DNA from 3 places in the Arthrobacter sp. QXT-31 genome. Region 3 is predicted to be linked to each of the others. Evidence: predicted binding sites of a transcription regulator. Region 3 holds the regulator's gene; each other region holds the start of a gene.
The links. The regulator HrcA, encoded in region 3, represses chaperone genes, less so after heat shock. The targets are predictions, from matches to a motif close to TTNGCACTCGNNNNNNNCGAGTGCNAA.
Positions count from the first base shown of each region.

Region 1 (10,556 bases), 800 kb from region 3:
CTGCTCACGGGACAGCTTGAACTGCAGGTAGACGCTGGGGACGATCGCGACCAGCACGATCACGGCAATCCACCAGCTCACCAGCAGCAGCGCGCCGACGGCCAGGACCACCGACACCAACTGCGTGAAGATGGCCGCGATCCGGTCCAGGACCCTGGCGTAGGAGTCGGAGAACCGTTTGGCGCGGTCGTAGAGGTCTACGGTTTCCTTGTCGTCATACCGCCAGAAATCCAGCGCAAGGAACCGCTCATACATCAGGTCGCCCACGATGGCCCCCACCCGGAAGCTCATGACCTGCTGGATGTAGCGGTCCACGCTGCTGAACGCGCCCCAGAACAGGCCCAGCGCAGCGGTGATGATGACGTACACGACGGCCTGCTGCCCGGCGCCGGCGTCCCCGTTGTAGGCGGCCGCCAGCGCAGTGGTGGTCAGGCCGGCAAAGTACGTGGTGACCAGCGGCAGCACCGCGGAGATCAGTGATCCGGCCACCTTCATGAGCACGGCACCCGGCGACGCGCGGAAACTGACGCGCAGCACCTGTGCCACGGCACGGGCATAAGGCTTCAGTGCCAGCCGCCGCTGGGGTTCCCTTTTAGGGTTCAGTTCGGCGGGGTGGCGTGGTTGGGACATGGCTCCAGCCTAGCCCCGCGGGAAACGCAGAGAGGGCTCGCCGGGACGTCGGCAAGCCCTCTCACCGGCCAGTGGCTAGCGGGAACCGTAGTTCGGCGCCTCGACCGTCATCTGGATGTCGTGCGGGTGCGACTCCTTCAGCCCGGCCGGGGTGATCCGGACGAACTTGCCGCGCGCCTTCAGATCAGCAATGGTCGGAGCGCCGGTGTAGAACATCGTCTGGCGGAGCCCGCCCACCAGTTGGTACGCCACCGAGGCCAGCGGGCCGCGGTACGCCACGCGGCCTTCGATGCCCTCGGGGATGAGCTTGTCATCGCCGGAGACGTCGGCCTGGAAGTAGCGGTCCTTGGAGTAGGACGTGTTCTTGCCGCGGGACTGCATGGCGCCGAGGGAGCCCATGCCGCGGTAGCTCTTGAACTGCTTGCCGTTCACGAAGATGAGCTCGCCCGGGGATTCGTCACAGCCGGCCAGCAGGGAACCGAGCATCACGGTGTCGGCGCCGGCAACCAGCGCCTTGCCGATGTCGCCGGAGTACTGCAGGCCGCCGTCGGCGATCAGCGGAACTCCTGCCGGAATGGCGGCCTTGGCCGATTCGTAGATGGCGGTGATCTGCGGAACGCCCACACCGGCCACCACGCGGGTGGTGCAGATGGAGCCCGGACCCACGCCCACCTTGATGCCGTCGGCGCCGGCGTCGATCAGGGCCTGGGCACCTTCGCGGGTGGCAGCCTGGCCGCCGATGATGTCCACGTGCGCCGCCACCGGATCGGACTTGAGGCGGCGGATCATGTCCAGCACGCCCTGTGAGTGGCCGTTGGCGGTGTCAACGAAGAGGGCGTCGACGCCGGCGTCGATCAGTTTCATGGCGCGTTCCCAGCCGTCACCGAAGAAGCCGATGGCGGCACCGACGCGGAGCCGGCCCTCATCGTCCTTGGTGGCCAGCGGGTACTGCTCAGCCTTGGTGAAGTCCTTGGTGGTGATGAGGCCCTTCAGGCGGCCCTGTTCGTCCACAAGCGGGAGCTTCTCGATCTTGTTGGTGGCCAGCTTGTGCGAGGCTTCCTCGCGGCTGATGCCCACATGGCCGGTGACGAGCGGCATCTTGGTCATGACGTCGCTGACCAGCCGGATCGGGTAGTCGGATTCCGGCACGAAGCGCGTATCGCGGTTGGTGACGATGCCGAGGAGCCGGTTGCCGTCGTCGACCACGGGCAGGCCGGAGACGCGGTAACGGGCGCACAGCTCGTCGAGTTCCTGCAGCGTGGCCTCGGGGCCGATGGTGAGCGGGTTGGTGATCATGCCCGACTCGCTGCGCTTGACGCGGTCCACCTGGTCGGCCTGGTCGTCGATCGCGAGGTTGCGGTGGACGACGCCGAGGCCGCCCTGGCGTGCCATGGCGATGGCCATGCGGGATTCGGTGACGGTGTCCATGGCCGCGGACAGCAGCGGCGTCTGGACGGTGATGCGCTTGGAGATCCGGGACGACGTGTCGGCCTCGGAGGGGATCACGTCGGTATGGCCGGGAAGCAGCAGGACGTCGTCGTACGTCAGGCCGATGAAGCCGAAGGGGTCGTGCTCGGGCTGGGTCATGAGTGCGCCTCTTACCTTGGTTTACAGGTTCACGGGTAGGGGTTGCAGCCGATGACCAGCCCGTCATTACGGGACTGGCCTGTGCAGGGTTGGCCCTGTGCTGGTTAAAGCGGGGCCAGGAGGTGGTTCTGGAGGAATTGAATTAATACTAGAACCTTGGCGGCGATCCCCATATTCCATCCCGGCTTTGTGAGCAAGGGCACCCCCAACCGCTGGGCGCAGGCCCGCCAAACGCTCCCTACTTCCACCCCGTGGCAGCCAGCAGCCGCTTCTCGAACATCGGAATCATCGACTGGACGTAGGTCTTGGTGAGGTGGTTGTCGTCCTTGTAGACGTAGACGTTGCCCACCACGGCCGGGCAGATGCCGCCGGCGCAGATGAAGTCGCTCATGTCCATCAGGTAGAGTCCCTTCACCTTGCCCCGGTACGCGTCCAGCGGCGACTTCGCGGCAAGCGATTCGCCCAGCGGCGGGTTGCACTCCGGCGCGTCGGTGCCGTACTTCTGGACGCACTCGGGCATGTTGATGGTAAACCGGGGGTTGTCCCGGACGCCCACCACGTCGATCCCGGCGTCGGTGAACGGTTTGATGCCTTCCAGGTAGGCGGGAACCTCGGTTTCAAACGGGGCTTCCTTGTGCGTGAGGGATGCCACGGTGAACACCGCATCCGGCTTGTGCTCCATCACGTACGCGGCGCTGGCCTTGTTGAAGGCGTTGCAATCTGCGTCGCGCTCCGGCGATTCGGCACCGAACCGGCAGTTGCCCTTCAGGAGGGTGACGACCTCCCAGCCGTGGTCCCTGGCGATCGGCCCGAGCGCGGCCATGTACTGCTGGGCGTGGGAATCGCCGAGCACCACGACCCGCTTGGTGACCTTGGCCGGTTTGCTGTTCTGGAGGCAGCCGTTGAGCAGCGGGTCGCTGGGGACGTTGTCGCCGGTGCACAGCCCGTCGATGTCCGCCCACTCGTTCTTCATGGCGGCCGGGGCGGGAATGACGGTGGCCTCCGGCGTCGGCTTGCCGGCGTTCTCAGGTGCCAGCGCGGCGGCACCGGGGGTCAGTTCGCGCGGCTGCGCCGCCGCTGCCGCCTCGTCGGCAGTCAGTTTGGTCTGCCACAGCGCCACCGGCCCTGCCAGCAGGGCACCGCAGGCAACAATGACGACGGCGGTGCGCCAGGCGCGCAACTGCGGCCAGTGCCATTCGCGCAGGGGCTTTTCGACGAACCGGGTGGTGAGCACGGCCAGCACCACGGAGCAGGCCACGATGACCAGGCCCTGGAACAGGTTGGGCGCCGAGATGCCGCTGCCGGCCAGCGCCAGCACCAGGACCGGCCAGTGCCAGAGGTACAGGGCGTAGGAGTTGTCACCCAGGGCCACCAGCGGCTTCGAGGAGAGGATCCGGTCCACGCCGAACCGGCTGCCGCTTTGGCCGGCAACGATGATGGCAGCCGCGGCCAGCGTGGGCCACAGCGCGACGAAGCCCGGGAACGACCGGTCCACGGTGAGCAGCAGGCCGCAGGAAATCATGGCGGCGAGCCCGGCCCAGCCCAGCACCACACGCAGCACCTTGCCCGGCTTCACGTACGGCAGCACCAGGGCCAGCAGTGATCCCAGTGCGAATTCCCACAGCCGGGTCCGGGTGTCGAAGTAGGCGTAGGCCTGGTTGGTGGCCGTCTGGTCGATCGAGAACACCAGCGACGCGATGAAGATGCCGCCGAAGGCAACCATCAGGACAGTCCGGTAGCTGACGGCACGGCGGCGCTGCACGAGACGCCACACCAGGGCGGAGCCGGCGAAGACGAGGGGCCAGAGGATGAAGACCTGACCTTGGATGGACAGTGACCAGAAGTGCTGGAGCGGGCTGGCGCCGGAGTGGTCCTGCGCGTAGTAGTCCACGGCCGTGTTGGCCAGCAGCCAGTTTTGGCCGTAGAGCAGGGATGCCCAGGCCTCGTTGAGAACGTCCGGCCAGCGGCTCTGCGGCAAGACCAGCCAGGTGCCGGCCAGCACGCCCAGGATCACGACGACGGCGGCCGGGATCAGCCGCTTGAAGAGGTGCAGCCAGTGGTTCACGAGGCGCAGTGGCGTGCCCTTCTCCACCTTGCGGACGAAGGACAGGGTCAGCAGGAACGCCGAGATCAGCAGGAAGATGTCCACGCCGCCGGAAACCCGGCCAAGCCACACGTGGTAGGTGACCACCATGAGCACCGCCAGGGCACGCAGGCCCTGCACCTCGGGCCGGTAGCCCGGCTTTGCCTTCAGCCGGGCAGCGCGCGGCTCATGGTTTTCTTTTCCTGCCGGCTCCTCGCGCGGCATGCTTTTCAGCGGGTCCGTCGTTCTCGCTTCTGGCACAGATAACCCCTCAAACGGCAGCACAAAGTACCCATGTTACCGATTCGTGATATTCGAGACGAATCAAACGCGCCTGGTGTGATTGGCGTCTCAGCCTGGCCGGGTCCGGCTTTTTAGGCGTTGTAGAGTCGGCCTCACAGGAGTTTCGGCGTGACGATGGGAGTGTCCGGTGATCGTGCAGATGCGGATTTGCGTCCCGGCAGAACTGACGGGCCTCGTAGCCGAACAGTGCGAACAGCAGCCCGGCACCGCGGAGGTGGCGGTGCATGCGGGGGCCTCGGTCCATCCCAGGGGAGACGTCGTGGTGGCGTACATCGCACGGGAATCGGTGGAGGAACTGCTGGAAAAGCTCCATGTCCTGAAGATCGAAAGTCTCGGGTCCATTGCCGTGTCCGCCCCGGAGTTCGTCCTCTCAGACCGGGCTGACAGGGCCGAGGAGACCGCCCCGGGGGAAGGTGCCGACACGGTCATCTGGGAGGAGGTATCGCGGCAGACCGGCGAGGAGTCGCGGCTCAGCTGGACCTTCCTGGCGTTCCTCGTGCTGGCCACCCTGCTGGCCGCCATCGGCATCGTTACCGATTCGACCATCGCCATCGTCGGCGCCATGGCCGTGGGGCCCGAGTTCGGGCCGCTTGCTGCCCTGGCTGTCGCCGTGGTGCGCGGCAACTGGAGGCTCGGCGGGCGCGCGTCGCTGGCCCTCGGCCTGGGCTTCCCGACGGCGATGCTCACCACCGCGCTGATCACCTGGCTTGCACTGCCCGCCAACCTGTTCCCCCGGGACGTGCTGGACCGCGCCTCCGCTGCGGAGTTCATCTACCACCCCGGACCGTTTTCCCTGGTCGTGGCCGTCCTCGCCGGCGGCGCCGGGATGCTGTCGGTCATCAGCGGGCGCTCGGCCGCCCTGATCGGGGTCTTTATTTCGGTGACCACCGTCCCCGCGGCCGGTTTCGTCGCCGTGGCACTGGTCCTGGGCGAATTCAACAAGGCGGCCGGTTCTGCCCTGCAGCTGCTCGTGAACCTCGGCGGCATCGTGGCAGCCGCCGTCGCGGTCCTGTACTTCCACCGGCTGGTCACCAGGCGGCTTTCCGACGGCGCGGCGCTACGGCTTCGGCGGCAGGCCCTCCGCGCCCGGCGCTAGGATCAGCGCGCTGCGCTGGACGCGCTGCGATAAACCGGGCTAACGGGCTCAGGCAATCAGGTCCCTGCAACACCAAGGGACCCGGCCCAGCGTCAGCTGGACCGGGCCCCCTTTCGGAAACCGCGGGTGCGGGCAGCAGCCTAGTGGCTGTGGCCTGCGTGCTCGTCTTCCTCGGCCGGCTTGTCGGCCACAAGGGTCTCGGTGGTGGGCACCAGCGCAGCGATGGAGGCTGCGTTGCGCAGGGCTGCGCGGGTGACCTTGACGGGGTCGATGACGCCCGCTGCGATCAGGTCCTCGTACTCACCGGACTTGGCGTTGAAGCCGTGGTTGTTGTCCTGCTCGGCAACCCGTGCGGTCACAACGTAGCCGTCGTGGCCGGCGTTCTGGGCGATCCAGCGCAGCGGCTGGACCAGCGCACGGCGGACGATGCCGACGGCGGCAGCCGCGTCACCTTCGAGCGCCGTGACGGCCGGGTCCTCGTCGAGTGCCTTCAGCGCGTGGATCAGGGCGGAACCGCCACCGGCCACGATGCCTTCTTCAAGGGCGGCGCGGGTAGAGGACACTGCATCTTCGATGCGGTGCTTCTTTTCCTTCAGCTCAACCTCGGTGGCTGCGCCGACCTTGATCACGCCGATGCCGCCGGCCAGCTTGGCCAGGCGTTCCTGCAGCTTTTCCCGGTCCCAGTCGGAATCGGTGCGGGCCAGCTCGGCGCGCAGCTGCGCAACGCGTGCGGACACGTCTTCAGCCGAACCTGCGCCGTCAACAATCGTGGTGTTGTCCTTCGTCACCGTGATGCGGCGGGCGGTACCCAGCACCTCGAGGCCAACGGTGTCCAGGCTCAGGCCGAGTTCCGGGGAGACAACCTGCGCACCGGTGAGGGTGGCGATGTCCTGCAGCATGGCCTTGCGGCGGTCGCCGAAGCCCGGGGCCTTGACCGCCACGACGTTCAGGGTGCCGCGGATGCGGTTGACGATCAGCGTGGACAGGGCCTCGCCGTCGACGTCCTCGGCAATGATGAACAGGGGCTTGGACGCCTGCAGGGCCTTTTCCAGCAGCGGCAGGAATTCCTGCAGCGAGGAGATCTTGCCCTGGTTGATCAGGATAAGGGCGTCCTCGAGGACGGCTTCCTGGCGGTCCGCGTCGGTGATGAAGTACGGGGACAGGTAGCCCTTGTCGAACTGCATGCCTTCGGTGAGGGCCAGCTCGGTCTGCGTGGTGGAGGATTCCTCGATGGTGATCACACCATCCTTGCCAACCTTGCCGAATGCCTCGGCGAGCAGCTCGCCAACCTCTTCGCTCTGGGCGGAGATGGCGGCAACGTTGGCCACCTGCGTGCCTTCGACGGGACGGGCGTTCTCCAGCAGGCGCGCAGCGATGGCCTCCACGGAGACCTCGATGCCGCGCTTGATCTGGCCCGGAGCGGCGCCGGCGGCTACGTTGCGCAGGCCTTCCTTGACCAGTGCCTGGGCGAGCACGGTGGCGGTGGTGGTGCCGTCACCGGCGACGTCGTTCGTCTTGGTGGCGACTTCCTTGGCCAGCTGGGCGCCAAGGTTCTCGTACGGGTCGTCCAGCTCGACTTCCCGGGCGATGGTCACGCCGTCGTTGGTGATGGTGGGGGCGCCCCACTTCTTGTCCAGCACGACGTTGCGGCCGCGGGGACCAAGCGTCACCTTAACCGTGTTGGCGAGCTTGTCGATGCCGGCTTCAAGCGACCGGCGGGCAGCGTCGTTAAACGCAAGCTGCTTTGCCATGGTTTGTCCTTTCAAGACAGAACCCCGTGCAGCCGCCCGGTCAGAAAAAATCAGACGCGGGCAGCGGCACGGGGACCCAAAGAGTTACTTAACGACGATCGCCAGAACGTCGCGGGCGGAGAGCACGAGGTACTCGGTGCCGCCGGTCTTGACTTCGGTTCCGCCGTACTTGGAGTAGATGACGACGTCGCCAACGGCTACGTCCACCGGCACGCGGTTGCCGTCTTCGAAGCGGCCGGGGCCCACTGCTACAACTTCGCCTTCCTGCGGCTTCTCCTGTGCGGAGTCCGGGATAACCAGGCCGGAAGCGGTGGTCTGCTCGGCTTCGAGCGGGCGGACAACAATGCGATCCTCAAGAGGCTTAATAGAGACCGACACTCGGACCTCTCCTTTTCGTCAAAATTCATGGACAGTAAAAACTGTTGCGCCGTGGCGGCAGACCGTCGTCGCGGTGCCGGCAGCAGCCAGGCTGGCAGCTCTTCGTGTATTAGCACCCGCCTAGGGAGAGTGCTAATGATGACTCTATGTAAGGGGTTAGCACTCGGTCAAGGCGAGTGCCAGAAATTCACCTGACGTAACCCACGCTGCCCCGGCCCGTAACCGTTCCGGCTGCGGAAGTCAGCGGCCGGCGAGGTCGTCGAACCCCAGGTCCTCGCCGCCGTCGGCGTCTCCTGTCTTCCGCTGCTCGCGGACCAGGACGGCGGCGGACGCCGCGGCGGTCAGGACCGACACAATCAGCACCACGATGCCGCCTATACGCGCGCCCAGATACAGATCGCGGATCTGCCGGGCTTCCTCGGTGGCGTCGCTGATGTCCTTGCCGCCCACTGAATAGACGGTGGCGTTGAAGGAGTCCAGCAGGAAAATGATCACCAGCAGGACAAGGCAGACGACGGCGACCACAGCGCCGGCGATCAGCGCCGGGCGCGCATACCGGACCAGGCGGCCATGCTGCTCCGGCACCGGATCAGGGTTGTTGCTTTCGGGCTGACCTGAACCGGACTGACCTGGGGCGGGCGTTTCGCTGGATTCCATTCAGACCACCCTATCGGGAACAGCCGGGGCGGCCGCTCCACTAGGCTTGATCCCATGTCTGAAGCACCGCAGGACCAGATCGCCCCGCTCCTCACAGAAGAAGGATGGGAGCTGCTGGCCTCGCTCGGGCCCTACCGGGAAGACGATTCCTTCACCCTCACAGCAAACCTCCGCAAGGCCGGCCACTCCCCCGAACTCGTGTCCGCCGTCCTGACCCAGTCACGGCTCCGGACCAAGGCCGAGGCCAAGTTCGGCGAATTCGCCCGGCAGATGCTCTTCACCCAGGCCGGCCTGGAGCAGGCCACCCGGCTCAACGTCGCGGCCCGGCATGCGCAGCGCTTTGCCCAGGCCGGCGTCCGGCACGTCGCCGACCTCGGCTGCGGCCTCGGCTCCGATGCCATGGCCCTGGCGTCGCTGGACATCGCCGTGACCGCCGTGGAGGTCGACGAGACCACCGCCGCCTGCGCCACCATCAACCTGATCCCCTTTCCGCACGCCAGGGTGGTCCATTCGGACGCGACGTCGGTGGAGCTGGAGGACGGGGCCGGCGTCTGGCTGGACCCGGCCCGCCGCACCACCACCACGTCCGGCACCAAGCGGATCTGGGATCCCGAGGCCTTCTCTCCGCCGCTGTCCTTCGTGGAGTCGCTCGCCGCTGCAGGGCGCGCCGTCGGCGTCAAGATGGGCCCCGGCATGCCACATGAATCGGTGCCTGCCGGCTGCGAGGCGCAGTGGGTCTCCGTGGGCGGGGACGTCACGGAAGTCACGCTGTGGTTCAACGCCGTGGCCCGTCCCGGCGTCCGCCGCGCCGCCCTGGTCATCGGGCCGGACGGCGCCGCGGAAATGACCAGCGGCGAGGGGTTCGGCGCCGGACCCGTAGCCCCCGTCGGCCCGGTGGAGGGCTACCTGTACGAGCCGGACGGCGCGGTCATCCGGGCCGGTCTCGTGGCCGACCTCGCCCTGGAACTGGGCGGGCATCTCGTGGACGAACACATTGCCTACATCTGCGGCCCGGAGCTGGTGGACACGCCGTTCGCGCGGGCTTACCGGGTCCTGGAGGTCATGCCGTTCAACGTCAAGGCCCTCAAGGGCTGGGTCCGGGACAACGGCGTCGGCGTGCTGGACATCAAGAAGCGCGGCACCTCCGTCACCCCGGAGGAGCTGCGCAAGCAGCTGCTGCCGGCGGGCAAGGGCGCCGGCAAAGGCGGTAAAGCCGAAGGCAAAACCGCCAAGAAGACAGCCACCCTGGTCCTCACCCGGATCGGGGAGGAAAGAGTGGCTGTCTCCGTGGAGCCCGTGTAAGTACGGGGACCACTACCTCCTGCGCCTGCTAACTACTGCGCGCGCACGAACGCCTCGGCGTCCCGGACCTGCTGCTCCGTGGGCCGGATGCCCGTGTACAGCACAAACTGCTCCAGCGCCTGGATGGTGGCCACCTCCGCACCGGTGATGACCTGCTTTCCGGCCGCCCGCCCCGCCTTGATGAGGGGCGTTTCCGGGGGCAGCGCCACGACGTCGAAGACAACCTTGGCGGCCTCGATGGTTTCGGCGGGAAAGGACAGCGCGTCCGCTTCGGGTCCCCCGGCCATTCCCACGGGCGTGACGTTGATGATCATGTCCGCCGTCGCCTCCGCGCCGGTGCCGAGTTCGGCGCGCCAGGCGAAGCCGTAGAGATCGGCGAGCGCCCGGCCGGCGGCTTCGTTGCGGGCGATGATGGTGACGTCCTTGAAGCCCGCGTCACGCAGCGCCGCGGCCGTGGCCTTGGCCATGCCGCCGGCGCCTTTGAGCAGCACCGACGACCCGACGGGCACGGCGTTGCTCTGCAGCAGCTGCTCGATCGCCGTGTAGTCGGTGTTGTAGGCGGTCAGCCGCCCGCCATCGTTGACGATGGTGTTGACGGAATCGATCGCCTTCGCGGACGGGTCCATGGCATCCACCAGGGCGATGACGTCCTCCTTGTAGGGCATGGAGACGGCGCAGCCCCGGATCCCCAGGCCGCGGACGCCCGCGATCGCCTGGGCCAGGTCAGTGGGCGCGAAGGCCTTGTAGATCCAGTTCAGGCCCAGCTGGT
Region 1 is NZ_CP019304.1:3,723,085-3,733,640, reverse strand. It holds gene BWQ92_RS16965 (ABC transporter ATP-binding protein) at 1-630, opposite strand, end outside; gene guaB (IMP dehydrogenase) at 706-2,217, opposite strand; gene BWQ92_RS16955 (acyltransferase family protein) at 2,456-4,525, opposite strand; gene BWQ92_RS16950 (DUF389 domain-containing protein) at 4,743-5,699, shown strand; gene groL (chaperonin GroEL) at 5,840-7,450, opposite strand; gene groES (co-chaperone GroES) at 7,535-7,828, opposite strand; gene BWQ92_RS16935 (hypothetical protein) at 8,069-8,485, opposite strand; gene BWQ92_RS16930 (class I SAM-dependent methyltransferase) at 8,540-9,787, shown strand; gene BWQ92_RS16925 (shikimate 5-dehydrogenase) at 9,820-10,556, opposite strand, start outside.
Region 1: the regulator HrcA is predicted to act here: its motif matches at 7,985-8,011, upstream of groES (co-chaperone GroES).

Region 2 (10,556 bases), 500 kb from region 3:
CAAGCGGGGGCGGTCCGAAGAGGAATTCATTGGCGTGGGATACGGCTTTGCGGAATGCGTCATTCCGCAAAGCGACCAGGTGCCCGACATCGTCAGCGGCGGGTTCCAGGAACCCTGTAAAGCCCGGCCGGAGCATCCAGATGTCCCCTGCCGGCGGCAGGTAGAACACCCCGAAGGAACGGTGCTGGCTGTCCTTCTCGTCCGTCCAGATGGGCACCACAGCCAGGGCGGCACCGGTGGCCGGATTGATCCACTGCGCCCGGGGCACCGGTTCCTCATGCGCCTCGGGATCCAGGAACGGTGCAGTGCCCTTGCCCCAGCGCTGTTCGAAGCGCTCGTGGAAGGCCGGGATCAAGTGTGAGTCGTAGCGGCGCCAGTCACTCATAATGGTTTGTCCTCCTCCGGAGTGTGCTTCAGGTGCTCTCAGATCCACGGGCCGCGCTCCCACCGGACCGGCGTGACACGCAGAGGTGGCTCCCGGCGGCGGACCACGCGGACCGGGATCACCTGCGGGTCGCCGCTGCCGCGTTCTTCCCTGCTCCGGTGTTCGTCCCGGGGACGCGGCTCCTGTGCGGCCGCGCCCTGCCGGGCGGGATAACGGCTTTCCCCGGCCTCGGGCGCGGCACGCCTGTTCCGGGCGGCTTGCCGGTCATAGGCGCGGCGGCGCTGCGGGTCCCGGAGCACGGAAAAAGCGTCCATGATGAGCTGCAGTTCCGCCGGCACCGCGTCCGCACCGCCCACATCAGGATGGTGGCGGCGCATCAGGGCCCGGTAGGCGCGCGATCTCCTGTGGCGATGCGCCATGGGAGACGTGCAGCACCGCGTAATGGTCCGGGACAGGTACGGTCATCATGAACACCCCTCAGCCACCCAAAGGGCTGGCGCAGGGCCGTGACAGCGGTTCCGGCGGCAGCCGCCGGTCCCCGGCTCCGGCTGTGGCCCGGGGCCGGGGACCAGGCGGCCGCCCCCGTCACGTGCGCGTCGCAGGGCTATGATGCAATCTGCTGTTGCTGGCCCTTGCTTTCGATCTCGATCTTCCGGGGCTTGGCCTGCTCGGCGACCGGGATGCGCAGTGTCAGCACGCCGGCGTCGTAGCTGGCCTTGATGTTCTCGGTATCCAGGGTGTCGCCGAGAATGAGCTGCCGGCTGAAGACACCGCGCGGCCGCTCGGAAACCACCAGCTCAACATTGGGCTGGGTGGCGTCACGGCGTTCGGCCCGGACAGTCAGGACGTTGCGTTCAACGTTCAGATCGACGGCGTCCGGGGAGATTCCGGGCAGGTCGAACGCCACCACAAATTCCCCGTCTTCCTGCCACGCGTCCATCGGCATGGCGGCCGGACGGGCTGCTGTTCCGAAGACCTGCTGTGTGAGCCGATCCAGCTCACGGAACGGGTCAGTACGGATCAACATCATTTCCCACTCCCTTCAGCATGTAGGTTTCACGGCTACCCACCGCCTGCTATCTGTGACAGTGGATATAGATTTCTTATAGCACCAGTGCCAGACTGGTGCAAGAGGAAAAACCAGCCATTTGACGGGAAAGCCAGATGACAAACCAACGCAGCAACGCCCGCGGCCTGTACGCCATTTCCGTAGTGGCAGAACTGCTGGGAACAGGCCAGCAGAACATCCGCCTCTATGAACGCCGCGGCCTGCTCACCCCGAAGCGGACCGAGGGTGGCACCCGCCAATACAGCGAAGCCGACCTGGCCGTGCTGCGCCGCATCGCTGAACTCCTCGACGAAGGCCTTAACCTCGCCGGCGTGGCCAAGGTACTCGAACTGGAAATGGACAACGCGCGCCTCCGGAGCCAGCTCAAGCGCGCCCGCGCCTCCGCCCGGCAGGACGGCCGCAAGGAATAAGCCAACCAGGCGGAGCTTCAGCGCCCCCCCTGCGGCCGGCGTCGGCCCGCACCCATGTCCTAAACGCACCCCACCGCCCAGGGGGCGTGCCGGCAGGACCGGGGCGGGACTGCCTGTGTCGGTGCCGCAGCTCATTGCCAGGTCCGCCGGACCTTTGGGGGAATCCGCGCCCGGCCAATGCCACGGCAGCTTGCAGCTATGTTGCCCGGAGCGGCGACAAAAATCTCTTGCCAGCACTTTGGTGCCGGTGCTATTAAATCTCTGTCAGCGGATATAGATCTCAGCAGAAGACCAGCGCTGTATCGAAACGGATCTTCGATCAGGGAGGGAACCATGGCGATTCAGTATATGGACGACGGTTTTGCCCCGCATGTGGACCGCGGGCTCGCCACAGCAAGGACCCGGCTTGAACCCAGCCGCCTGGGCCCGGACCAGAACGGGGAAGCCGAGAAGCATTCGCGGTCCATGGTCGAACACATCCTCGCCCTCGAACCCGAACGTGTCCCGGCCGTCACCGCTGAACTGTTCACGGAAGCGATTGCCATCGCCAACGCCGTCCGCCAGGCACAAGGACGGGGGCCCGTCACTTCCTTCCGGGCCAGGGACTTCTGGGAGATCCTCAAAGACCTTATCGACAGCGTCCTCGAACAGTAACCCTATTGAAGGACGCTGCAACCAAATGCGGCTCCAGACAGCGGCTCGCAGGGACAGGACACGTCATCTTGAGCCGAACGCAATTACCCAGAGGGGTGTTTTACGTGGTGAAGATCGCCGTAGTGGTCGGCAGTACCCGCCCAGGGCGCCGAAGCAGGCAAGTGGCGGACTGGGTCATGGCCCGCGCTACCTCCCGGGGAGGAGCCGACTTCGAAATCCTTGACCTGGCCGACTACACCCTGCCGTTGCTGGACGAACCCATGCCGCCCTCCCTGGGCAACTACCAGCATGAGCACACCAAAGCCTGGGCGCAGGCGGTCGCCCGGTTTGACGGGTTCATCTTCGTCACGGCCGAATACAACCACTCCGTGCCCGGCGTCCTGAAAAACGCCTTGGATTATCTTTATGCCGAATGGAACAACAAAGCAGCCGGTTTCGTCTCCTACGGAAGCGCCGGCGGCGTCCGCGCCGCCGAAAACCTGCGCCTGATCGCCGGTGAACTCCAGATGGCCGACGTCCGGGCCCAGGTGGCGCTCTCGTTCGCCACCGACTTCGAAGGCTTTACCGCATTCAAGCCCAGCCAGGCCGCAGAAGAAGCCCTGGAACCACTCCTTGAGCAGCTCATCTCCTGGGCAACAGCGCTGGCGGCAACCCGTAAATGACCTCGCCGTCTTTATCAGCCATTGAGCTGAAAGTGGCCTAGACGGCGTTTCGGCAGCCAGCCCACGGTGATGCACTCGACGCGTAAAATTGGGTCGAGGCCTCGGGGTCTTGCGCGTGCAGCCCACTCTGAAGCAAGGGCGTTACCTCTGGAGAGCAACCAGTGAGAAAGCATTCACGCACTCCTGAAACCGGCGACGACCGGGTCGGAACGCCGCAGCAGCAGGCGGCACTCAAGAGCGGGTGGAACGCCGGTACGGCAGCGGGACCGGCGGCTACCGGTGCTATCACGGTGGTGGAAGGGTCCTCCTTCTGCATTTCCTCCTCTTCAGGGGATGTCCTTCCAGACATGACGCAAGGCCTTTTCTACCAGGACACGCGCATATTGTCCTGTTGGTGCCTAAGGGTCAATGGTCTTCCCCTGGAGCCTCTGCTGCCCCGGGTTATGGAGCCTTACCATGCGCTGTTTGTCGGACGTGTCCGGAGCGCGCCCGGGCGTGCGGACTCCCCGCTGGTCGTTGAACGTGACCGGCTGGTCGGTGCCGGCCTGCGGGAGGATCTTACGGTGCGCAATTTTTCCGCGCGCCCTGCGGAGTGCGTTCTGGAGTTGCGCGTCGAATCTGATTTCGCCGACCTCTTCGATGTGAAAATCGGCCAGACTGTTCCTGCGGTGCCGTCCGTCCGGAGGGTCCAGGGCGATGAACTGCTCCTCGAGGCTGTCCGCCACCGGTGGCGGCGGGGCATCCTCGTGCATGGCCGGGGCGCAGAAGTGGACGAGGATCGGCTCCGTTTCCACGCGCTCATTCCGGCACGGGGGACATGGTCCACCAACGTCATTGTGACCCCGCTGGTGGAGCAGAGGCTGCCCCCGGACCGGTTTGTTGCCGCGGTCTCTGCGTCAGACCTGGAGGCGGCGCGCCGTCACCGGGCGTGGGGACAGTCCGCCCCGCGTCTGGATCTGGCGAACGAAGAGATCGCATTCGTGTTGCGGCGCAGCCACGAGGACCTCGGCTCGCTGCGGATCTTCGACCCGGTCCATCCGGGCCGTGCAGTGGTCGCCGCCGGCGCCCCCTGGTTCATGGCATTGTTCGGCCGGGACTCATTGCTGACGGCCTACATGTCCCTTCCGATAGATCCCTCTCTGGCGGTCGGCACACTGCAGACCCTCGCCGAACTGCAGGGAAGCCAGGTGAACCCGGAGACGGAAGAGGAACCCGGACGGATCCTTCACGAAGTGCGCATGGGTGTGGCCGCCGGCGCCGCTCTGGGTGAGCCGGTCCAGAAGGATGAATTCACCTGCATGTCCTGCTTCCTCGTTCACCACCGCAGCCAGTTGGCCCGGGAGGACAACGGACGACGGTACTGCAGCGAGTGCGAGGGCTAAGCCACCTGCCGGCGACCTGGGTCCGGCATCGCGTGGGCAGTCACCGGCGGCCGTTCCCGCGGGGTGCTTCCGCCATCCGGCTTCCCTGCAGCCCCAACGCCCTGCTGGGTTCTGCGCCGGTGTGTGGCGCCCGGCGCTTGGCAAGAGATAAGTCACATTCGTTAGCTGGATTTCAGTCATGCAGCCGGCTGGTTGATACCGCTCCGGAAGGCCCTGCATGATGTTCTCCTCAAGTCAGCCGGTCCATTCTCATGGATCAGTTGTTCCCCTTCTTTCAGCCGAACTGGGCGCAGCGCGCCGGCATTTTTATCGCTGGCCCCTCGTGCCCTCCCGCGAACTCAAACGCATCCGCCAGGTCCTGCTGCGTTACGCCACTGCAGGCAGCACCGATCCAGGCAAGGACCTGTCTGACTCTGCCCAGGCTCTGCTGGACCTGGTAACAGCCGGACTCCAGCGCCGAGGACAGCCGGGCGGCCGTCCCGATCCTGCGGGAAGCCGGCAAGACCCGGCACCTGCACCCCGCCCCAGGGAAAGGAGGGGCTGCTGATGGCAGGACAGTTTGAGCTCGTCGATGATGCGGGCGGAGGCTACAGGGCCAGGCTCACCGACAAAACCGGCAAGCTACTGGCCCTGTCGGAAAAGTACAACACTACGAAAGCGGCCGCCCGGGGGATCCAGGCCATCCGTGAAATTGCCGCCTCCGGCCTCATCGAGGACAGAAGCGGATCCCCCGCCGCACCGGTGGCCGCGGGCAGACAGTGCCGTAAATGATCCGGAAGGGATGCTGGCGGAATCCGCTCCGGCCGTGCGGGACCTCCTTGTCCGGACAGAGACGAAATTATCCGGGCAGCGCGCTTTAGGACGTAGGACCGCAGGAGTATCAGGGCGAAACGCTGACACTGAAGGGAGTTCTATACGTGGTGAAGATTGCTGTGGTTGCTGGCAGTAGCCGTCCTGGAAGGGGCGGCAACAACATGGAGGGGTACATTCGATGAGGCAGGACCGGGAACCCGGGAACCAGGCATTGGCCAAAGATATTCGTGACAGCACAGCAGGGGAGGCAGCCGTGGCGAATCTGGTGGAGGAGCCCGTGAAGGTGGTGCGGATCGGAACGATGATCCTTCAGCTCCTGGACGAGTCCGCAGCGCCCCCTTGATGACGCTGCCCGAGCCCGGCTCTCTGAAATCCATGAACGCTCCGTCAAAGAACTCCAAGACAGCCTTCCGCAGGAGCTGACCGAGGAACTCCGTCGGATTTGGGTGCCCTCACCCGGCGGAGCACAGGCCTCAGCCGAAGAACTCCGGGTCGGGCAGGCCCAGCTGGCAGGGTGGCTGGAAGGACTGGTCCACAACATCCAGGCCACCATCGCGCAGCAGCAGGCACTGACGCGCAATATGGTCCCGGTCACGCCAGACATGGGGTTCCCCGCAGCCACGGTCGTAATCCCGGCAGCTCTCATCACCAACGCTGCCCCGCAGGACCGGACCGGGCCTGCCAAAGACGGAACCCCGCGCACAAGTCCCGCCAGTCCAGCTGCACCGACCGGTCAGTATCTCTGAAGATGCAAAGTTTTCCGGGGGCCGACCCGCTAGTCCGTTGCGGTGAGCGGGGCCACCGAGAGTAAAGGAGGCCGGTCACGGGCCAGGAGTGCTTGCTTCCACCCAGTCCACCAGCCCATCACAGGCTGACCCAGGTAAGATTCAATACCAGTATTCGCCGAATATCTGCAGGAGACAGGGTGCGATCGCCACTGGGGCAGCTGTGGGATGTCCCGGACACTTATCCCCCACTGCACTTTCCCGCGCTCGAGGGTTCTGATGGCACTGTCGGATGAAGAACGCAGGCGCCTGGAACAACTCGAAAAGGAACTGGCGGCAGCGCATCCGGACTTGGCCCGGAAACTGCAGTCCGGCTTTACCCCCAGCAGGGCAACATCCCTTATGGTTCTGCGGCATCTTGGCCGCGTTAGCCGGCTTCGCAGCACTCATCGCCGGGATCAGCACGAAGCTCACCGTCATCGGCGTCGCCGGCTTCGCGCTAATGGTGGCAGGCGCTCACTGCTTCCTTTACGGCGTTCACCCACAGCAAGGACGCCAGCGTCAGCCATGAGCATCAGTAGCGGTGAATCAAGATCATATCCGGGCAAGCGTGGGGCTTAGAGTTGCGCGATGGGATGGCGCTGTTAGGTGTCTGGGGCCCGTCGAGTGGAATCTCATTGGGGCGGCGCCGCGTGAATGTCAGACTGAGTACCGGTGGGACCTGGTACTGGTTCACCATCAAACTGGTGGTGCAGCGATCGCCTATGAGGACGCGACCAGCACTCTCCACGCTGATGAAGAAGGGGCTCCGAATGGTGATCATCCGGTATGCGCATGTATCTATCGTTTTGGGCAGATTCAGGAAACCGCGGGGGACAGAGCGGGTCGCTCCTTCGGCGGAAGCGGCGGGAGGCCGTGCCGTCCCGCCGCGATGATGCCAAGGGAAGTCGGACTTTCCGACCGTCTAGGTTTGCGTGGCAGGTCCTGCCTCCGGGCCAGTACCTGTCATGCCGCCGGCTTGGCCCCGCGCCACAGGAATTTTACGGGATGCTCCAGTTGGGTCGTCTGGAACCGGAATCCGCACTTCCAGAACGCCATCGTTGTAGGAAGCCCGGATGTCTTTCTCGTCCACGGGAGCAGGGAGAGCTATGGTTCGGGAAAAGTTGCCGTACCTGAATTCCGTACGATACCCGCGCTTGTCCTTGTGCTCCGTTTTCTCCTCATGGCGGACATCGATCTGGAGTTCATTGCCAACCAGGGTGATGTCCACGTCTTTGTCAGGGTCAATGCCCGGGACTTCGGCTTTAACAACCATTGTTCCGTCCTCGCGGTATTCCTCCACCCGCAACCATGACCCAAGGTCCCCTTCCAGGAAACGGCGGAAAGGCTCACTAATGTCAGAACCTGCCCGTCGAATGATGCTGTTCATTGCTGCCTCCTCCTCGTGTCTGCCCGGCCGAGCGGCGCCTGATGCAGCCGCGGAACCGGGGATCGGATTTTCCGCAGGAATAAAATATGTCGGCTGCCCGCGGATGTTAAGGCCCGTTCCGGCTCCCCGCTAAAGCCAGGATCACCCCTTGGGTGGACCACCGGTTTTGGCTTTCCGGGGGATCCATGACTTGATCCCTGAGGCCGGGATGGAAGGGGCCTGGGGCAGGTCCCTGGCTTGTTCATCGGTGAGCGTACAGAGGATCTGTGTCGTTGTCATGCGTTCAATGGCGTCACGCGCCACAAGCCTGGGACCCTTGCCGGTCTTGACGACGATGCCGTGAAGGATGAAGCCTTTGTCGTCTCCCAGGACCCGGTCCAGCGTTCCAATAGTGTGTCCCGACCGGGAGATGACAGGTGTCCCATTCTCGAGCGCCGTGTACGCAACCGGCCGGCCTTCTTCCATCAAGTTCCCCACACCCCCTTCACTGGATTCATAGTTCATACCCTCGTCTGCGGCGGCCCTGCCAGGGCCGGCAAGCCGCACGATCAAACCCGGGGTCTTTCCCCGCCATTGGCCACCGATCGCCCGGGCATGCGGTGAAACGGTCCCCGGCCCGGACTGGCCGGGGACCGCGGTTGGGACGGGTCCGTGCGCTGCTGCTGCATGTGCGCTATAAGGCGCGGTGGCGTTCCTTGTGGTGCCTGACCGCCCGAAGAGGCAGCGTTAGCGTGTAACGGGTGCCCGTCCCGGTCTGTTAGGCCGCGTCGATCTGGGGCTGCTCGCCTCCCTTGACCTGGATTTCGATTTTTCGCGGCTTTGCCTGTGCGGCTACGGGGATGCGCAGGGTCAGGACACCCGCGTCGTAACTGGCCGTCATCTTCTCCGTCTCCATGGCGTCCCCGAGGATGAGTTGGCGGCTGAAGACACCGCGGGGCCGTTCGGAGGCCACCATCTCGGTGTCCTTGCCGGCGACGTCCTTCCGTTCGGCGCGCACGGTCAAGACGTTCCTGTCCACCCCCACATCAATGGAGCCGCCGTCCACGCCGGGCAGGTCCAGTGCAACGACATAGTCATCGCCTTCCCGCCAGGCGTCCATCGGCATGGCTGCGGGGCGGCCCGCAGTGCCCAGGACTTGCTCGGTCAGGCGGTCGAGCTGCCGGAATGGATCGAGCATCAACATGACATACCTCCTTGATCACCTTCGACCCGGATCTGTATCTGCTGACATAGATTTAATAGCACCGACCGCCGCTCCTTGCAAGGGCTTTCCGGCAATTACTGCCCAAAATACTCTTGCCTCCGCCGCGTTGCAGTGCTAATAAAAATCTGTAGCAACCGATACAGATTACGCGAGGTAGTGGAATGCCGGGAAGCGGTGAACAGGCCTCCAGTCCGGTGCACCCGTAGCTCAGCCGGAAGAGCAGGGGACTTTTAATCCTCGGGTCGTGGGTTCGAACCCCACCGGGTGCACCCCCTGAATGGGTCTGCTGCAGGCCGGCCACCGCTTGCCGTCGGATTTGCTGGACTGAGCCGTCAATGGAATGGGAGGTGAGTGGACAATGAACCCGGAACTGCAGCAATTGCGGGCGCTGGCGGCGGTGATGGCCAACGCCGAAACCACCCTGGAGGTTGCGCACCGGACGTTGCAGGAATCCTCCGCGGCGCTGCTGCGCGCCGGGGAGGCCACCCTCGCCGAGGTCAGTGAAGCCACCGGCCTGGACCAGGGCGAGCTGCTGGACCTGCTCTGCCGGAACATTCCCGGAAGGGAACCGGTGTGGAACAAACCAGGAGCGAGTGGTTTGTCCTGACCGTCGGGCGGCGCTCCGGCAATGGGCGCCGCTTCATGAGGTTATCGCCATCAGCTGTCCGAAAGCGTGTTTCCAAGCGGAAGTGGAGGTGTGCAGGACATGCCGGAACATTCCCCGGTGAAGGATCACAAGACAGATCCGGGCGGGCGGGCCGACACCCGCCCGGAGCAGGTCCCCTGGCGAACCGAGGGGCTGCCGAACGGCAGGCCCGGCCCCGGCTCGCCTCGGAATTCTGGAGCGTGGGGTGGCTGGCAGAAGTGGGCGCTGTGGGCCCTGGTGTTGTACGGGGCTGTCTTTGCGGCGCTCTCGATCCAGGACCAGTCGGCCCGTCCCCAGCCGGTGCCGTACACGGAATTTAAGGCGCAGGTGGCGGAGAATAACGTCTCTGAAGTCTTTGCCCGGGGAAACACGATTGAGGGAAGCCTGAAACAGGAACGGCCCCTGCCCGGGTCCGCCACGGACTACCGGCGGTTCGCCACCGAGCGGCCCTCCTTCGCCAGCGACGACCTACTGGCCGTGCTGGAGCGAAACAATGTCACGGTACGGGCCACGCCGGCTGTGCAGGAGAGAGGGCTGCTGCTGAATCTCTTGCTCTCGGTGGCGCCCATAGCGTTGCTGGTCCTCTTCTACCTTTGGCTGCTCAGGCGGCAATCCGGACTCTTGGGCATGGGCGGCGGAAAGAAATTCGAGCCGGTGGACCCGGAGAAAATCCGGGTGACCTTCAAGGACGTGGCCGGCATTGATGAAGTCGAGGCCGAGATCTCCGAGGTAGTTGACTATCTGAAAGCGCCCGGCAAATACCAGCTGATCGGGGCCAAGCCGCCGAAGGGGGTTCTGCTCAGCGGCCCGCCCGGGACAGGAAAAACACTGCTGGCCCGGGCGACCGCGGGAGAAGCCGGCGTCCCGTTTTTCCATGCCAGTTCCTCCGAGTTCGTCGAAATGATCGTCGGGGTCGGAGCCAGCAGGGTACGCGAACTCTTCCAGGCCGCCCGCGATTCGGCTCCTTCCATCATCTTCATCGACGAGATTGATGCCATTGGCCGCAAACGCAGCGGCTCCCTCGCGGTGGGTGGCCACGATGAACGGGAACAGACCCTGAACCAGATCCTGACGGAAATGGACGGGTTCTCCTCCTCAGAAGGTGTCGTCGTTCTGGCCGCCACCAACAGGCCGGACGTCCTGGACCCGGCCCTGCTGCGCCCTGGACGTTTTGACC
Region 2 is NZ_CP019304.1:5,022,381-5,032,936, forward strand. It holds gene BWQ92_RS22940 (hypothetical protein) at 1-385, opposite strand, end outside; gene BWQ92_RS22945 (J domain-containing protein) at 424-804, opposite strand; gene BWQ92_RS22950 (Hsp20/alpha crystallin family protein) at 990-1,412, opposite strand; gene BWQ92_RS22955 (MerR family transcriptional regulator) at 1,550-1,864, shown strand; gene BWQ92_RS22960 (hypothetical protein) at 2,198-2,518, shown strand; gene BWQ92_RS22965 (NADPH-dependent FMN reductase) at 2,626-3,180, shown strand; partial or broken gene BWQ92_RS24605 (glycogen debranching N-terminal domain-containing protein) at 3,474-3,998, shown strand; partial or broken gene BWQ92_RS24610 (DUF4193 family protein) at 4,452-4,562, shown strand; gene BWQ92_RS22980 (YegP family protein) at 5,109-5,333, shown strand; partial or broken gene BWQ92_RS24615 (proteasome activator) at 5,554-6,121, shown strand; partial or broken gene BWQ92_RS24780 (hypothetical protein) at 6,329-6,442, shown strand; gene BWQ92_RS24785 (DUF3040 domain-containing protein) at 6,393-6,671, shown strand; gene BWQ92_RS23000 (Hsp20/alpha crystallin family protein) at 7,065-7,529, opposite strand; gene BWQ92_RS23005 (hypothetical protein) at 7,671-8,033, opposite strand; gene BWQ92_RS23010 (Hsp20/alpha crystallin family protein) at 8,287-8,712, opposite strand; tRNA gene BWQ92_RS23015 (tRNA-Lys) at 8,930-9,002, shown strand; gene BWQ92_RS23020 (hypothetical protein) at 9,092-9,340, shown strand; gene ftsH (ATP-dependent zinc metalloprotease FtsH) at 9,440-10,556, shown strand, end outside.
Region 2: the regulator HrcA is predicted to act here: its motif matches at 1,480-1,506, upstream of BWQ92_RS22950 (Hsp20/alpha crystallin family protein).

Region 3 (9,628 bases):
GTCCTCAACAAGATCGACCTGCCCGCAGCCCAGCCGGAGAAGTACGCAGCCGAACTCGCAGGCCTCATCGGCGGCGACCCCGAGGACGTTCTGCTGGTATCGGGCAAGACCGGCGTGGGCGTTGAGGCGCTGCTGGACAAGATCGTGCGCGACCTGCCCGCACCCGTTGGCGACCCGGAAGCCCCCGCCCGGGCCATGATCTTCGACTCCGTCTACGACACCTACCGTGGCGTGGTCACGTACGTCCGTGTGGTGGACGGCATGCTCCACCCGCGTGAGCGCATCCAGATGATGTCCACCAAGGCCAGCCACGAGCTCCTGGAGATCGGCGTCAGCGCCCCGGAACCCACGCCCTCCAAGGGCCTCGGCGTCGGCGAGGTGGGCTATCTCATCACCGGCGTAAAGGACGTCCGGCAGTCCAAGGTTGGCGACACCGTCACCAACCTGGCCAAGCCCGCCGCCGAATCGCTGGGCGGCTACGAGGACCCGAAGCCCATGGTGTTCTCCGGCCTCTACCCCCTCGACGGCACCGACTACCCGGTGCTCCGCGACGCCCTGGACAAGCTCAAGCTCAACGACGCGGCCCTGGTCTACGAGCCGGAAACCTCCGCCGCCCTCGGCTTCGGCTTCCGCGTGGGCTTCCTGGGCCTGCTGCACCTTGAAATCGTCCGTGAGCGGCTGGAGCGCGAGTTCAACCTGGACCTGATCTCCACTGCGCCAAACGTTGTTTACGAAGTCACGCTGGAGGACAAGAGCCACGTCACCGTGACCAACCCCAGCGAGTTCCCGGCCGGCAAGATCAAAGAGGTCCAGGAACCCATGGTGGCAGCCACCATCCTGGCGCCCAATGAATTCGTGGGCGCCATCATGGAGCTCTGCCAGGGCCGCCGCGGCCAGATGCGCGGCATGGACTACCTGTCCGAGGACCGCGTGGAGCTCCGCTACTGGATCCCGCTGGCCGAGATCGTCTTCGACTTCTTCGACCTGCTCAAGTCCAAGACGCGCGGCTACGCCTCGCTGGACTGGAAGGCCGACGGCGAACAGGTCGCCGACCTGGTCAAGGTGGACATCCTGCTTCAGGGCGAACAGGTGGACGCCTTCAGCGCCATCACGCACAAGGACAAGGCCTACGCCTACGGTGTGATGATGACCGGCAAGCTGCGCGAGCTCATCCCGCGGCAGCAGTTCGAGGTGCCCATCCAGGCCGCCATCGGGTCCCGGATCATCGCCCGCGAGTCCATCCGCGCCATCCGCAAGGACGTGCTGGCCAAGTGCTACGGCGGTGACATCTCCCGTAAGCGCAAACTGCTGGAGAAGCAGAAGGAAGGCAAGAAGCGCATGAAGATGGTGGGGCGCGTGGAAGTGCCGCAGGAAGCCTTCATCGCAGCCCTGACTACCGACGACTCCTCCAAGGACAAGGCCAAGAAGTAGTGATGACCGTGGCCGGAAGCTCCGGAGGCCGCACCCATGCCTAGCGTTCTTCCCCTGGGCGACCCCGCGCCGTCGGACGGCCTGCTGCCGCCGCAGGCGCTGGAGGGTGCAGCCAGCCGGGCCTTCGGGCTTTATGTGCACATCCCGTTTTGCGCGGTGCGCTGCGGGTACTGCGACTTCAACACCTACACCGCCACCGAGCTCGGAGGCGGGGCGTCCCAGGATGCCTACGCCTCCACCGCCATCTCGGAAGTGGACTTTGCCGCGCGGGTCCTTGAGCAGTCGGGCCTGCCGGCCCGGAAGCTGAGCACCGTGTTCTTCGGCGGCGGCACGCCTACGCTGCTCCCTGCCGGGGACCTGGCGCGAATCCTCCGCGCGGCCATCGACCGCTGGGGCATCGAACCCGGTGCCGAAGTGACCACGGAGGCCAACCCGGACTCGGTCACGCCCGAATCCCTGCAGCTGCTTGCCGATGCGGGATTCACTCGCGTGTCTTTCGGCATGCAGTCCGCTGTGCCCCACGTCCTGAAGGTCCTTGACCGGACCCACACCCCCAGCCGCGTCCCGCTCGTGGTGCAGTGGGCGCGCGACGCCGGCCTCTCGGTCAGCCTGGACCTGATCTACGGCACGCCGGGGGAGTCGATGGAGGACTGGCGCCTCTCGCTTGAGACGGCGCTGTCCTACCAGCCGGACCACATCAGCGCCTACGCGCTGATCATCGAGGACGGCACCAAGCTCGCCGCCCAGATCCGCCGTGGTGAAGTTCCGGGGATCGACGACGACGACCACGCCGACAAGTATGAGCTCGCCGACCGGATGATCACCGGCGCCGGCCTGCACTGGTACGAGGTCAGCAACTGGTCCGCGACGCCGGAGCAGGCGTGCCGCCACAACCTTGCCTACTGGCGCGGGGATGACTGGTGGGGGATCGGCCCTGGTGCGCACTCACACGTTGGCGGGGTGCGCTGGTGGAATGTCAAGCACCCCACCGCCTATGCCGGCCGGCTGGGTTCAGGCGTCTCCCCGGCGGCCGGCCGCGAGACGCTCGACGCGGAAACGCGCAGAATCGAAAAGGTGATGCTGGAGGCCCGGCTGTCCTCAGGGCTCGATACCGCTGCCCTCTCGCCGTCCGGAAGGAAGGCCGTGGCCGGGCTGATCGCCGACGGCCTGGTGGTACCGCAGCAGGTTTTCAGGGGCCGCCTGGTCCTGACGCTGAAGGGCCGCCTGTTGGCCGATGCCGTGGTCCGCAGGATCCTGCCCGACTGAACTTGCAAAACCAACGCGAGGTCAGATACCGCCCCGATCCTTCGAGGATATTGGGCAGTATCTGACCTCGCGTTGTTTTGGTGAGCTCGTTACTTAATCCAGCGGAGGTTGTACTGGTACCGGTGCGGCTGGCCCTTGTTGACGTGGACGCCGGCGGACACCGCGAAACACGTCAGCGCAATCCAAATGAGCGTGGCGAGGACCGCGAACAGGTTTCCGACGACGGGAAGCAGCACCAGCAGGTTCGCCACGAACGCCGCGATTGTCGGCGGCAGGGTGAAGTTGAGCGCTTCCTTGGACTCCTGCGCAGTGAAGGGACCGCGGTCGCGGAAGATGAGGTAGATCAGCAGGGCCGGAACACACCCGAGGATGCCGCCGAAGTGCGCCAGGGTGGCCCACTGCCGGTCCTCGCTGGCCGTCAGCGGAAGCGCGTTGGCCGGAACGCCATGGTACTGGGGCAGGTCCTGGCCGGACTGGGTGTCCCTGCGGTCGCGAGCGTCTTCTGCCACGGTGTCTTCCTTTAGCTTGCGTTGGTGCGATCGTGCTTTTTGTGCGGTGCGTGTGGCGCCGGGCCGCAGTGCGGTGACGCCGTACCAAGGATACCGGGCCGTAGGGGCAACCGTGGGCTCAACGCTGAAACACGGGGAATGGCCGTGGAACTAGGGCACCGTCAGGAAGTCGATGACCTCTTCCACCCGGCCCAGCAGGGCGGGCTCGAGGTCGGCGTATGTCCGCACCGCGCCGAGGAGCTTCTGCCAGCCGAGGCCAATGTCCTCCTTGGTCTCGTGCGGCCAGCCGAAGGCGGTGAGGATCCCCGTTTTCCAGTCTGTGCCGCGGGGCACTACGGGCCACTGCGGAATTCCCAGCACCGACGGCCGGATCGCCTGCCACACATCCACATACGGGTGGCCCACGATCAGCACATTCCCGTCGGCGCCGGGGGACGCCATCACGGCGTCGGCAATTCGGGACTCCTTGGAGTCGGGGACCAGGTGGTCCACCAGAACCCCCAGCCGGCGGCCGGGACCGGGCCGGAAATCGGCAACCGCTGCCGCCAGGTCATCGATGCCGTGCAGGGGCTCGACGACGATGCCCTCCACCCGGAGGTCGTCGCCCCAGACTTTTTCCACGAGCTCGGCATCATGCTTGCCTTCAACCCAGATGCGGCTGGCCTTGGCCACCTGGGCGCGCTGCCCCTCCACGCGCACCGAGCCCGACGCCGTCCGTGTGGCCGTGGCGGACCCGGCGGCTTTCGCCTTGGGAGCCGGCGGCATCAGTCGGATCGGCTGTCCCTCGAGGAGGAATCCGAAGCCAAGCTTGAAGGACCGGGACTTGCCGCGGCGGTCTTCGAGCGCCACCACGTGCATGCCGCCGGACTTCTCCACCCGGGTCACGGCGCCCACCCAGCCGGACTGGGCGTCCTCGAGCACCATCCCGCGCTCCACCGGTACCTCGGGCAGGCTGTTCTTGGCGGGAGCTGCAATCTCCTGCGGGCCCCAGTTCTGGTACTGCATTCATTCACCGCTTTGCAATAGGAGTCTGCATGGAAAAGAGCCGCTCCGGCAGCGTGCATGCCGCCGGGGGCAGGCGCCCGGATTTTCGCCCGGAGCGGTACCAATGCTAACAACGGGGCGACTCATATTAGACTTGTTAGCACTTAGGCATGTCGAGTGCTAACCATGGCGTTTACGGGCGGGATCAGGCCCGGCGCGGATAAGGCCAAAAGGAGGTGGACTGTGAGCGAACCACGGAAGCTTGAGGTGCTGCGCGCCATCGTGGAGGACTATGTCCATTCCCGCGAACCCGTCGGCTCCAAGGCGCTGGTGGAACGGCATCATCTGGGCGTTTCCAGCGCCACCATCCGCAATGACATGGCGGCACTGGAGGACGAGGGCCTCATCACGGCCCCGCACACCAGCGCAGGCAGGATTCCCACGGACAAGGGTTACCGCCTGTTCGTGGACCAGATCTCGGCGGTCAAACCTCTCTCTCCGGCGGAGAAGCGAGCCATCCAGACGCTGCTCGAGGGATCCGAGGACCTCGACGACGTCCTGGACCGGACGGCGAGGCTTCTGTCCCAGCTGACCAACCAGGTCGCCGTCGTGCAGTACCCGCACCTCAGCCGTGCCGTGGTCCGGCACATTGAATTCGTGCTCCTGGCGCCGCGCAAGGTGCTGATCGTACTGATTGCCGATTCCGGCAAGGTGGACCAGCGCGTTGTCGACGCCGGGCAGGACCTGTCAGACGACACAATCGCCGCCCTCCGAACCCGCTTCCTGACTGGCGTGGCCGGAACACCGGTGGCCATCCTGCCCCAGCACCTGGCCGCCGTCGTGGCCGGCTGCGCGCCGGCGGAACGCCCCGCGGCCATGGCCCTCGCGAAGGGACTGGAAGGCCTCGCCCACAACAGCCGCGAAGACCGCATGGTCATGGCAGGGACCGCCAACCTCGCGCGGTCCAACGTGGATTTCCCGCTCAGCATCGGACCAGTCCTGGAGGCCCTCGAGGAGCAGGTGGTGATGCTGCGGCTCCTGAGCGACATGGCGCAGGACCCGCGGGGAGTGGCCGTCAGCATCGGCCGCGAAAACCCCTACGACGGGCTGGCCGAGGCGTCGGTCGTGGCCACCGGCTACGGCCCTGACGCTACCGCCAAGGTGGGCATCCTCGGCCCCACCCGGATGGACTATCCCACCACCATGGCCGCCGTGCGCGCGGTGGCCCGCTACCTTTCGAGGATTCTGGGACCGTGACCGGACGCCCCGGACATCCTCTGACCACAGGCAGTACAACCAGGAAGAGATACGAACTTTGAGCAGCCACTACGACGTTCTTGGAGTCTCCCCGGAAGCCACCGGCGAAGAGATCAAAAAGGCCTACCGCAAGCTGGCCCGCTCCCTTCACCCGGACGTCAACCCGGGCGAAGAGGCCGCGGAACGGTTCAAGGCCGTAACCCACGCCTATGAGGTGCTGTCCGATCCGCAGAAGCGCAGGGTCTACGACACCACCGGCAACGAGAATGGCACCGACAACGGCTTCGGCGGCGGCGGCTACGCCGGGCAGGGCTTCGCGTTTCAGGACATCTTCGACACCTTCTTCGGCGCCGGCGGCACTACCGGACCTGCGTCCCGCGTCCGCCGCGGCCAGGACGCGCTCATCAGTGTCCGGATCGAGCTGCGCGACGCCGTCTTCGGCGTCAACAAGAAGCTGGAAGTGGACACGGCCGTCACCTGCCCCACGTGTGAAGGGTCCTGCTGCCAGCCGGGCACGCATCCGGAACGCTGCGACATCTGCGGCGGCAGCGGCCAGGTCCAGCGGGCAGTCCGCTCCATCCTGGGCCAGGTCATGACCGCCGCACCCTGCGGTTCCTGCGAGGGCTTCGGCACAGTCATCAAGGACCCCTGCAACGAGTGCAGCGGCCAGGGCCGCATCCGCAGCCGACGCTCCCTGACCATCAAGGTCCCCGCCGGCGTGGCCACCGGAACACGGATCCAGCTCTCGGGACAGGGCGAGGCCGGCCCCGCGGGCGGACCGTCCGGTGACCTCTACGTGGAAATCCGCGTCAACAATGACTCCACCTACGTCCGCGAGGGCGACGACCTGCACGCAACCCTGAACATCCCCATGACTGCTGCCGCCCTCGGCACGGAACTGAGCCTGGAGACCTTCGACGGGAAGCAGGAGATCGATGTCAAGGCGGGCACCCAGTCCGGCGAGATCATCACGCTCCGAGGCCTTGGCGTCACCCACCTGCGCGGCTACGGCCGCGGCGACCTCAAGGTCCACCTGCAGGTGGAAACGCCGTCCAAGCTCGACCCCGCGCAGGAAGACCTGCTCCGGCAGCTGGCCAAGCTCCGCGGTGAACAGTTCTCCGAGGGCAAGCTCGCGGCGAGCGGCGGCGTCTTCGCCAAGCTGCGGGACCGCCTCGGTAACCTGTAGCGGTGAGCAACCCCGTATTCTTCACCCCGGCCGGCACGCTGGACAGCACCGCTCCCGGTTCCCTGTTCATCCTCGACGGCGCCGAGGCCCGGCACGCCGTTACGGTCAAACGGCTGGCGGTGGGGGAGCAGGTGGACATTGCCGACGGTGCCGGCAGGCGCATCACCGGGACGGTCACCGAAGCCGCCCCCGCCGAACTGACTGTCGAATGCACGTCCGTCAGCATGGAGCAGCGGCCGGACGTCCGGCTGGTCCTCGTGCAGGCACTCGCCAAGGGCGACCGCGATGAGTTGGCGATCGAAACCGCCACCGAACTCGGCATCGACGCGGTGATCCCCTGGCAGTCGGAACGCTCCATCGTCAGGTGGAAGGGTGACCGGGCAGCCAAGGCCCATGGCAAATGGCAGTCCGCCGTAACGGCCGCCGCCAAGCAGGCGCGCCGCGCCTGGATCCCCGAGGTGCGTCCCGCCGTCGACACCCCGGCCCTGGCCAAAGAGGTGGCAGGCGCGGGTCTTGCCGTCATTCTGCACGAGGACGCGGTCACGCCGCTGCGGCAGGTCCTCGCCAATTGGTACGGCAAGTGGTCGGAGGAACACCAGGGGGCGGGAGCGGACGCCACCGAGATCCTCCTCGTCGTCGGCCCCGAAGGGGGCATCGGCCCCCGCGAGGTCACCCGGCTGTGCAGCGCGGGTGCGGTCACGGCGCTGCTGGGACCGCATGTGCTGCGGTCATCGACCGCCGGACCGGCCGGCGTCGTGGTTGCCAGCGACGTCCTCGGACGCTGGTAGCCCGCAGCTCCACCTGCGCCCTGGGGCAGCCGAGGCGGTGTCAGGTGAAGAGGCGCCCTCAGATGAAGGGGTAGACCGGGAACACGTCCCGTTCACCTGTCCCTGCAGTCGCAGGAACCTTCGGCTGCCCGGTCGCCGGATGGCCGCTGTCAAGATCGGGCAGGTCGAAGCCGGGAAGCGGTGCCTGCCTGTCGTCCACGAGTTTGATGTTCGTCACTGCGCCTTGCACCTCCTGTAGGTTTTCGCCCATTCTCACCGCGGCCGATCAAGGACAGATCGGGCTTGCCGCAAGGTTGGATCAAAAAATCACACGGGTCAGGCGGAGAGCTGCTAGCGGACAGTAAACCCGCGGGAGTCCACGTTCGGTTCATCCTCGGCCCGGCCGGGGTTGATCTGGGAGACGCGCACCTCGTAATTGCCGGGCGCGAGGTTAACCGTGATGCCGAAGACTCCGGCAGCGGCCGGATCGGCTGCCGCCGAGACTTCGCCGGTGAGGTAGTTTTCCTTGTCGCCGTTGTCCTGGACCTTCAGGATGCGCCAGTGCAGTTTGCCGTTGGGCACGGTGCTTCGCCCGGAGATCTTGACGCGCCCGTCGCCGACCCCGGTGCCCTCTTGCGGATCAATGATCCACACCGGCGCCACCATTCCGGCGCTGCGGGGTGTGGGCGCACCGAGCTTGACGTGTTTGAAGGCCAGGTAATCGGTGTGCCCGTCCACCAGGATCACCACTTCGATCTGCTGGCCGGCGTCGATCAGCCCCGAACTGGCGCCGGCGGCCGTGGCCGTGTAGACGAGTTGCTGGATGGCCCGCTGGGCCATGTCCGCGTCAAGGTTGCTGTTGAAGGCGTCCGCGGAAACGTCCACGGTAATGACGTTGGTGCCCGAGATCGATGTGGCGAGGTTCTTGGGGTTCTGCCATGGCGTGAAGAAGTCCGGATCCAGCGGCGTCTCCGACATCATGGCGCGAAGGGCCCGCGTGATGGGGTTTTCATCGTCCGGCACGTCGCGGAACTCGCGGTACAGGAACACGTTGCTGTTGCTCCGCCCGATCCAATAGACGGGCGCCTTATTGGACGACTGCGTTGTTTCCAGCGGCGCGCTGGTGGTGGGAACGCCGTCGGTGCCGGCGGCCCGCCGGGACGAGGACGTCGGAGAATTTGCGGCGGTCCCCGCGGGACCGGGGTCGGCGATGCACCCGGACAGCAGCAGGGCAGCAGGAAGCACGGCGGACAGCATGACGGAGCGCATCCGCGTTACTTTCCGGGCCGGAGTTCCTGGCTGACTGATGCTGGCGATCCCTTCGAAACAGCAGTTGCTTGCGGGCACGCCGGACCGTTCCCGGCGGGCTCCTTGTCCAGCATTACACGAGAGTCTGGAGCAGAGTGCGCCTTTCGCGGCAGGCGGCGGAACTGCAACGGGAACGATATGAGGCCGATACAAAGTTGATATCTAATCGCGGGAATGCGTTACGGAATTGCGGTCCGCCGTGACCTTCCGGGGCAGCAGGCCAGGGGCGTCCGCTGGCGTAAGATGTAAGGACGCAAACGAGTTATATTCCGAACTGGAGGAACCGAAGGCCCGAGGGCCGTCACCATGACTGAATCAGCAAACGGAAAGCGCCGCCTCAACACGGGGGACCGCACCACGGGTGAATTCCCCCATACTCTCCCCGGTGTCCGGACGGAGGTGGTCATCTTCGATAACTCTGATCAGATGGTGCAGTCGCTGGGTAGCCACGACGAAGCCCTCCGCTTTATCGAGGACCAGTTCCCGGCCGTCAGTTTCCACGTCCGCGGCAACGAACTCTCCATCAACGGACCCGCGGCCGACGTTCCGCGGATCATGCGGCTGCTCAACGAGGTCCGGGGACTCGTGGCCCGCGGGACCGTGATCACGCCTGCAGTCCTCCAGCAGCTGGTTTCGATGCTCCGGAGCCAGTCGCTGCAGAATCCGGTGGAGGTGCTGACCCACGACATCCTGTCCAGCCGCGGCAAAACCATCCGGCCCAAGACCCTGAACCAGAAGAACTATGTGGATGCGATCGACTCCAACACAGTGATCTTCGGGATCGGCCCCGCAGGCACCGGCAAGACCTACCTCGCGGTGGCCAAGGCGGTGCAGGCGCTGCAGCAGAAGGAAGTCAGCCGGATCATCCTCACCCGCCCCGCCGTGGAAGCGGGCGAACGGCTCGGGTTCCTGCCCGGCAC
Region 3 is NZ_CP019304.1:4,527,491-4,537,118, forward strand. It holds gene lepA (translation elongation factor 4) at 1-1,431, shown strand, start outside; gene hemW (radical SAM family heme chaperone HemW) at 1,468-2,697, shown strand; gene BWQ92_RS20695 (DUF4870 domain-containing protein) at 2,787-3,206, opposite strand; gene BWQ92_RS20700 (DUF3097 domain-containing protein) at 3,357-4,211, opposite strand; gene hrcA (heat-inducible transcriptional repressor HrcA) at 4,434-5,447, shown strand; gene dnaJ (molecular chaperone DnaJ) at 5,506-6,633, shown strand; gene BWQ92_RS20715 (16S rRNA (uracil(1498)-N(3))-methyltransferase) at 6,636-7,421, shown strand; gene BWQ92_RS23675 (hypothetical protein) at 7,480-7,638, opposite strand; gene BWQ92_RS20720 (GerMN domain-containing protein) at 7,752-8,669, opposite strand; gene BWQ92_RS20725 (PhoH family protein) at 9,015-9,628, shown strand, end outside.